DNA from 2 places in the Lysinibacillus irui genome. Region 2 is predicted to be linked to the other one. Evidence: riboswitches for the same ligand, from Rfam matches in the RefSeq annotation. Region 2 holds a riboswitch; the other holds the start of a gene.
What was found. Region 2 has a riboswitch for cobalamin ahead of cobT (nicotinate-nucleotide--dimethylbenzimidazole phosphoribosyltransferase). Riboswitches for the same ligand answer to the same signal wherever they lie in the genome.
Positions count from the first base shown of each region.

Region 1: it holds a riboswitch for cobalamin, as region 2 does, so the genes downstream of both, OU989_RS20490 (hypothetical protein) here and cobT (nicotinate-nucleotide--dimethylbenzimidazole phosphoribosyltransferase) in region 2, are expected to answer to the same signal.

Region 1 is NZ_CP113527.1:4,077,097-4,081,289, forward strand. It holds gene OU989_RS20475 (MATE family efflux transporter) at 1-26, opposite strand, end outside; gene OU989_RS20480 (tyrosine-protein phosphatase) at 165-932, opposite strand; gene OU989_RS20485 (ABC transporter substrate-binding protein) at 1,068-2,018, opposite strand; gene OU989_RS20490 (hypothetical protein) at 2,002-2,559, opposite strand; cobalamin riboswitch at 2,724-2,921, opposite strand; gene OU989_RS20495 (hypothetical protein) at 3,016-3,570, opposite strand; gene ytvI (sporulation integral membrane protein YtvI) at 3,660-4,193, shown strand, end outside.
Region 2 is NZ_CP113527.1:1,126,513-1,130,705, forward strand. It holds gene OU989_RS05315 (rhodanese-like domain-containing protein) at 1-104, shown strand, start outside; gene OU989_RS05320 (hypothetical protein) at 151-546, opposite strand; gene OU989_RS05325 (DMT family transporter) at 805-1,659, shown strand; cobalamin riboswitch at 1,701-1,876, shown strand; gene cobT (nicotinate-nucleotide--dimethylbenzimidazole phosphoribosyltransferase) at 1,966-3,021, shown strand; gene OU989_RS05335 (trimeric intracellular cation channel family protein) at 3,075-3,680, opposite strand; gene OU989_RS05340 (methionine gamma-lyase family protein) at 4,022-4,193, shown strand, end outside.

The DNA of each region.
Region 1 (4,193 bases), 1.5 Mb from region 2:
TTTGTCTCTTTAATTGTGTCTGCCAATACTTTCACTTCTCCTATCTTTTTCTTGAAAATCTATTGTATCTTATCACAAATTTTCAGACTGTAAAGAGGTTTATGATAAGACAGCGCTTCCACACAAAAAATCCCCTTCACATAGCTTTGTGAAAGGGCTTTTCCTTACGTCAAACAGTAAGACTGTAATTGCTTACGTTTTTCAGCTGTTAGTCCAAATTCCTGTTCCATAAAGGCAGTCTTTGAGCCATAGAGATCATCCATAGCATCCAATGCTGCTTGTAAATAATCTTCACGAGCAGACATCAATGCATAAAATTGCTGTAATTCTTGTTCATTATACTGATGCTGAATAGCTTGAGCCATTTTTTCCACCATGGGTTGTAAGTGTATATTAGTGTCTAGGTAGTCTTCCATGATTGTTTCCTCTGGTACATCTAAAGCTAGTAAAATCAGGGCGCCTCCTATACCTGTTCTATCTTTTCCAACTGCACAATGGTGAACAAGACCTAAATTATCAGGATTTTGAATGGTTTTCATTAGCTCCTTAAATGAGGGATTATTAAAAGGCATTTGCGCATAAAAATTTCGGAACATTTCGGGGCTTACTACTTTATAAAAATCTTTACCACCAGCATTTGTGGGCATTTCAAAAGCATGATTACCCTTTGCTGGTATTTGAATATATCGAGCATGTGAGAACACGGGGTTAGGATTATGCTGTGCTTCCTTGTTGTCACGGTAATCAAAAATAGTTTTAATACCTAACATTTCAAATCGCTCTTTATCTGCTGATGTCATTTTACCAAGTGCTGCAGATCGGTAGAATAAACCCTTCTTTACAATACGTCCATCCCTTGTCTTATATCCCCCCATATCTCGGAAATTATAGACTGCCTCAAACGGAATAACCTGTGTATCTAACTGTTCCATTCACTACCCTCCCTAAATTATTAAGCATTCTTACCTTTATTCTATAGAACAAATTAAATTAATTCCAATTTTCACGCTAGGTAATAACTAACCATATAAAAATGGCTAGCCGTTAGATCAGCTAGCCTTGAATTGTTATTTAAATAACTCTGGATACACAGCTTTAGCTACTAATTCTACTGCTTCTCCAATACGTGGACCAGGACGATTAGAGATATCAGTATCAAGAGACTGTACAGCTTTATCTTGAATAGCTTTCACAGTATTCCAACCATCACGTGTCAAAATTTCCCCTATAGGATCTTCTGTATAGTTTACTGTTGTTAATATAACCTCTGGATTTTTCGCAATAACCTCTTCCTCAGACACTTGCGCCCAATTGTCTAAATCAGCAAAGACATTCTTAACATTGGCTGCATTTAATATTTCTTGCTGGAAAGTTCCAGCGCCTGCCGTATAAATATCTGGCTTAGGACTAATCTCTAAATAAACATTTTTCGGTGCTTTTACTTCTTTCACCTTTGTTTGTACTTCAGTAATTTTCGCTTTAATCTGTTCGTTTAATTCATTTCCTTTATCTTCAACACCCATTACAGCAGCTAGTTGTTCAATATCCCCATAAACATCATCAAATGATGTGGCAGATTCAATAACAAATACTTTCAGTCCCGCATCTTCTAATGGTTTCAATGCATCCTTAGAGCCAATTGTGTAAGCAATGACCACATCTGGCTTTAAGGCTATAATGCGTTCACTATCGAAATTCTGAGAATCAGATACTCGTTCGATTTTTTGTGCTGCTTCTGGATATGTGTCATACTCTGTTGCTCCTACGATTTTCTCACCAACACCTAGTGCAAATAAAATCTCCGTATTACTTGGTTGTAAGGAAACAATAGTTTTTGGTACTTCTTTAAATTCTACTTCTACACCACGATCATCTGTTACTTTGTAGGTTGTTTGTTCAGTTTGTTGCGTATCCTGTGAAGCCTCTTTATTTTTTGTATCTTCTGAGGTACCACAACCTGCTAAAACTAATATTAGTACTAGCACTGATAGCCATTGGAAATTAAATACTTTCTTCATTCTTACTCTCCCTTTTCTTTTTCATTGGATAGGATTTACTAATAAACGGTATTTCAGCTATACCTGCTTGGTGATTCATATAGACTGCCATGACAAAGCATACATTTGCTAACAAGCCTAAGTAGTCGAAAAGGATAGCTGGTACCTCTCGTTCCTCTGAAACCTTATGTAATGTACGATATGATTTTTTGGCTTCACTGCGGCAAAGATGTAAAGCAGCAGCAGCCTCTGTGCCCTGAGGTAAAACAAAACTTTGTATTTCTTCCTTCACATGACGAACATAAAAGTCATAGCGTTCGCTTAACCAAGAAAGATCTTCTTCTGTTACTGCTAGCTTTCCTCGGACTGAACCATTGACATGGTAAGCCATAGGTAATATAAGCAGCAAATCATCTACGACAACTTGTACATCCTCCTTTTTTACTGCAGCTAATGCAACCCCTAGATGTGTTGTGAGACTATCTGTTCGAATCTCATAATCAACCGTTGAAGCCTTCTCACGCATAAACGGATAACAAGAATAACGTGCATCCTTTTTCACTTGATGTACCCCCTTCCCATTTTGATAAATTCTTACATGAACGATAGCATAAAAAAACGCCGCTCCTTTAAGCAAAGGAACGACGAAAATAACATAATGATTGCCAATTACTATGACATTACCTATGTAATTTGCCGTATATCCTCCTAGCTTCCGAAGAGTTGTTATACGTTCAAATAAAGGTCGGTCTCCTGGCTTGTACAGTTCATTAATGAATTTTAATGAGCTATAAAGAACCTTCCCATCTCCTTGGAGACAGTGGTATATCTTTATAATGGCTGTACTTACAGTTGCGGAAACAGCTTCGGTTTTTCACCGAATTCCCGATTATGCTAGTTAGCACCTTTATTCTGCAAGAATATTTCATTTGTAAAGCAGTTTACCATATATTAATAGGAAAAAACAGTTGTACTCCAAATAGAAACTTTACATCCTGTACAAAAAAACACCATCTCGCTACTTTGAACGGATGGCTGCCTTATATTTCTTTTTGTGTTTAACTTCGTGCTCTTCATCAATTAAGCGGTGTGCAATAGCTATTAATTTAGAGTCATTCGTTTGATCATAAAGCTTTTTAAAAGAAATAATAATATCATAGCGAATAAGAGAGGGATGCTTTTCATCCAAACAGGTTTGAAATCTCTTAGCTAGATACGAGACAACTAAGTCTCTTTGTACTTGACCTGCTAATCCAATTTTCCAAATAGCTTGTAACGCGTTCCTCGCCGTGGCAAATCGCTCATCATACGTCACAGCCCAAATTTTCAAAAAATCCTCCAATACCCTTTCTTCTGGATCACTTTTTGCGGCTAAGGCACATAAAATTTGTGCAGCACGTGCACGAGCATGTCCATCTTTGTATGTAAGTGCTTGTACAAGCTGTTCCCATACTGCATATGTCCAATCTACGGGCTCCTGCATAATTTTCATTAGTTCCTCGTAAGATTCATATTGAATATCGTGGTCACGCTCTGTTAGATTACTAAAAAGTTGCAAAATCTCTTTTTCCATAATTTATCCCTACCTTTATTGATTCAGAACGTAATAAAATTTGATTTATGGTACACTTAACTTAATTTTTTCGCAAAGAAGGTGAGTTTATGAATAAATTTAATGCTAGGAAATTGATTTTTCGAGTAATTGTGATTCTATCCTTACTTGTAGCTGCCTATTTTATTATCCCTGTGTCCATGCCTTTACTATTTGCAGGTATAAGTGCATTTTTCTTAGAACCAATCGTCATGTTCTTTAAAAGGCGATGGAAGATGTCACGGAAAATAGCAGTTGCTTTTATATACATAGTGAGTGTTATGGTTATATCTATTATTTGCTATCTGTCCATTACACAAATCATGTCGCAAATAATTTTACTATCTAAGCAAGCTCCCTATTATATTTCCAAGCTATCAGATATGTGGCTCCATATGCAAGAAAATATCTCTAAATATACAGAAGACTTTCCACCAGAAGTAAGTGCTTCACTTCAAAAAACCACAATGGATTTCATAAAAAAAGTTGAAGAATTCTTTTTAAGCTTCTTTAATTATAGCAAAGTTTCAGCCTTCTTTTCAGAAATTCCAAGCCTATTTATCAGTCTTCTCGTTTATATGATTGCTCTATTCCTATTTATGCTT
Region 2 (4,193 bases):
CTCGTTCTGCGAATGCTTGCGCCTATTTAGAAGCTCAAGGATTTGATGTAACAAATCTTGAAGGCGGCATGCTTGCATATGATGGAGAATTAGAATTTAAATAATGTGATACGTAAAAAGAAAGAGTGCCTACTCTTTCTTTTTTTAGGTCTATTCTTTTAATGAATTCATAATGTAACCAAAGTTTTCTGCAAAATTGTTATAAAGATTCACATTTTTTTGTCCTTTAATCTTTGCAGCATAACTGGCAAAGTTCAAACCAGCCCCGTAAACTTGTAGTGCACCATTCGCAAGATCCCCCTTTTGGAGAAGCTCAATACCATCCTTTAAAAAATTGTCACTTTCATCAAAGTGACACTCCGTAATGTATTTATGTCCGCTATGAAATAATTTTAAATTTTTTATAATTGTATGTGCTGTTTCTTCGCTAATAGATGCGTCGATGTCCATTAATAACTGATTAATTGGTTTTACGAGCTGGGCATACGGGCTATCATGAGTTTCACATGTTTCAGCAATGGCGTTTCTTAATTCTTTTGCATTCATCGTATCTTCTCCTTTTTCATCATTTAGATTATTGAATAATTTACCTCATTTTTTCAAAGACAAACTCTCCTGAATTTTCAGAAATATGTTATGATAACATGTAATGAAGGAGGGATTTTGTATGTTTCGATCAATAGCACCCCCAACAATGTCTTTACAGTAGAATCTACTGTTTAGGCATCCGATAACTGATTGCTCATTCTTATTAGATTCTACTGTATAGGCTCAAACTATATGCGTAGAAAGTAGGAATTTTTAATGAGCGGAAAATTAGCATTTGTATTATCTATGGTTATTTTTGGTGCTGTCGGTGTTTTTGCAAGGTATATTCCTTTAGCTTCTAGTGAGATTGCCTTTTGGATGAGTGGCATTGGTGCTTGTTTTTTACTAGTAATTTTTATTTATAAAAAGGAAAGCTTTGCAAGAAGCGCTATTGTCCTGAATAAATGGCCGTTATTAATTTCAAGTGTTGCTTTATGTGGAAATTGGATATTTTTATTTCAGGCGTATAAGGAAACGACCATTGCTAATGCTGCCCTAAGTTATTATTTTGCACCCGTATTGGTCATCTGTTTATCGCCTATTATTTTAAAAGAAAAGCTAGTTGCAAGAAAAATAGTTTATGTTGTTGTAGCACTTATCGGTCTTTTTTTGATAGTGCAAAGTCAGAACGCAGAAAATAGTGGACACTTAATTGGTATTGTCTATGGTCTGATTGCGGCATGCTTTTACACCCTACTAACATTTACAAATAAAAATATTCGCGGGTTAAAGGAACCACATAATACGATTATCCAACTCTGTTTAGCTGCATTTTTCCTCAGCCTCTATATTGTAGGAACGACGGGTTTTCAGGTGATGCAAATAAATTTTGCTTCTATTCTATTACTCATCGTATTGGGCATTGTCCATGCAGGTATAGGATTTTATTTATTCTTTTTAGGCATGTCACAGCTAAAAGGTCAAAGTATAGCTATTCTTAGCTATATTGATCCACTGACATCATTAGTGATCTCCACGATGATTATTGGAGAAAAAATGACGCTGCTACAACTAATAGGAGCCATTCTCCTATTAGGCTCCACATTACAAAGTGAAATCGAAAAAGTGTAAAAGGGTTTGACAGGAAGAATAAGCTGTCGTAGATTTAAAGTAATTTAATAAAAGCATTAGGTGCCCAAAGGGGAGAATAGGGAATAAAGTGAAAATCTTTAGCGGACCCGCCACTGTATAAGGGAGTTCTATAGTAAATACCACTAGCGCGTTGCTGGGAAGGTGCTGTGGAATGTTGAACTTGAGCCAGGAGACCTGCCTATTTGCTTTAAAAGGTATGGATGATGGAAAAGTCTGTAGTTTATTTGTTGTGACGATAAACTACAGGCTTTTTCTTTTTGTCTTAAAAGGAAAGGAGAAATTATCATGCAATTACTACAAAACACGTTACAAAACATCCAAGGTGCTGACATGAAAACGAGGGAGCAAGCAAGAAAGCGTATAGATGCTCTCTGTAAGCCCCCTGGTAGTTTAGGAAAACTAGAGTCCATTGCTGTGCAGCTTTCTGGGATAACTGGACAATTATATCCGCTCGTTGATAAAAAGGTCATTATTATCTGTGCTGCTGATCACGGTGTTTGTGAAGAAGGTGTAACCACGAATCCACAAGATGTTACGGTCTTTCAAACATTAAATTTCCCTCAAGGTGGTACAGGCGTTTGCGCGATTGCAAACATTACCAATGCCAAGGTGGTCACAGTAGATGTAGGGGTGAAAGAAGAGATTCCACACGGTGCAGGTGTCATCATCAATAAAATTAAGTACGGTACAGACAATATGGCAAAAGGACCTGCCATGTCTAAAGAGGAAGCCATTCAAGCAATTGAAGTAGGAATTCATGTGGCGACAGAGGAAATAGCAAAAGGGGCTAATGTACTTGGCACAGGTGAAATGGGCATTGGTAATACAACACCTAGTGCTGCTATTTTAGCTGTATTGACTGGATGTGATCCAATTGAAGTAACAGGGTTTGGGGCAGGTGTAGGCAATGGTGGCATTGCTCATAAAGCAGCGGTTATTAAAAAAGCTATTGAGGTCAATCAACCAGACCCTCAAGACGGTTTAGATGTATTAGCTAAAGTCGGGGGCTTAGAGATAGGGGCCATGACTGGTATCATACTAGGGGCAGCTGTCCATCGTAAGCCGGTTGTGATTGATGGTTTTATTTCAACTATTGCCGCACTTATCGCATATAAGCTTGAACCGAAAGTAAAAGATTATATTATCCCTTCCCATGCTTCAGAGGAACCGGGTGCTAAAATTGCCGCAGCGTTACTCGGCATTGAACCAATGCTACATATGAACATGCGCTTAGGAGAAGGCTCTGGTGCCGCCTTAGCTTTTCCCATTTTAGATGCAGCCTGCTCCATGATGAACAATATGGTGACGTTAGAGGAAGCGATGCAACTATTAGCTAAATAAAAAAGGAATAAGCCTGTATAGTTGCAATACTATTTGGGCTTATTCCCCATTCATTATGCTCGATTTAGCTTACGTAAAGGCAAACGCCATTTCATCATATAGGAAAGAATGCGTAACACTGTGATGATGGCGAATAAAATATAAAGGAAGATGTCTCCTGTAAACACTTCAAATCCAATAATTAGCCCTGCAAGTGCAGCCCAAACACCATACACCTCATCTCGTAGAACTAATGGTTTACGTCTAGCCAATAAATCTCGCACAATGCCGCCACCCGAACCAGTTAAGACAGCAGCTACTATCACAGCACTAATAGGCATATCTAGTTTCACGGCATACAACGCACCTTGAATTGCAAATGCTGATAAGCCAATCGCATCTGTGAAGTTACCCCAACGATGCCAATGCTGAATCAAATGATGAGGGAAAATAAAAAATATAGTAATCGCTGCTAACGCAATTTGAAACATCATATCCTGCCCCCATAAGGTCGTGACAGGTAGTCCAATAAGTAAATTTCGAATAGCCCCTCCGCCAAAAGCAGTTACAATTCCGAGTATATAGACACCGAATAAATCGTATTCTTCTTCCATGGCAATAATTGCCCCAGAAATAGCAAAGGCAATTGTTCCGATAATACTAAAAACCTCCCAAGCCATTCCTTTCACCCCTTCTATTAATAAATAAACTTCTTTTTATGTTAAAAGACTTTTCTTGTAACAAAATCTATGGATTTATGAGCCAAATTCAGTCATTAAACACGCTTCTTGAAACAAGTCCGCACATTAGCTTAGCGTAAAATGCGCTTAGAAACAATAGGCAAGTTTTGCAGGTACACATACAAATTGTTAAGATGATAATGAAATAAAGAAAAAGATCTGTCATGAGCGTTGATATACCAGTAGTTGATTAGCAAATTCTAGAGAGAGTTAGTTCAATTTAGATCATAAAAATCTTACTGATTGAAATGCGGGACAACGGTGAAATGGAGAAGAAAAGAATGACGTTTACATCTAACTTATCAGTACAAACGCTATCATTAGCAGCACAAATAGAGGAGCGAGTTCGACCTTATCATGCAAAGGTCGAAGAAATGGCATTTTATAATCAACAGAAGGTGCTAGCAGCTTTCAGAAAGCATCAAGTAAGTGATTATCATTTACATCCATCAA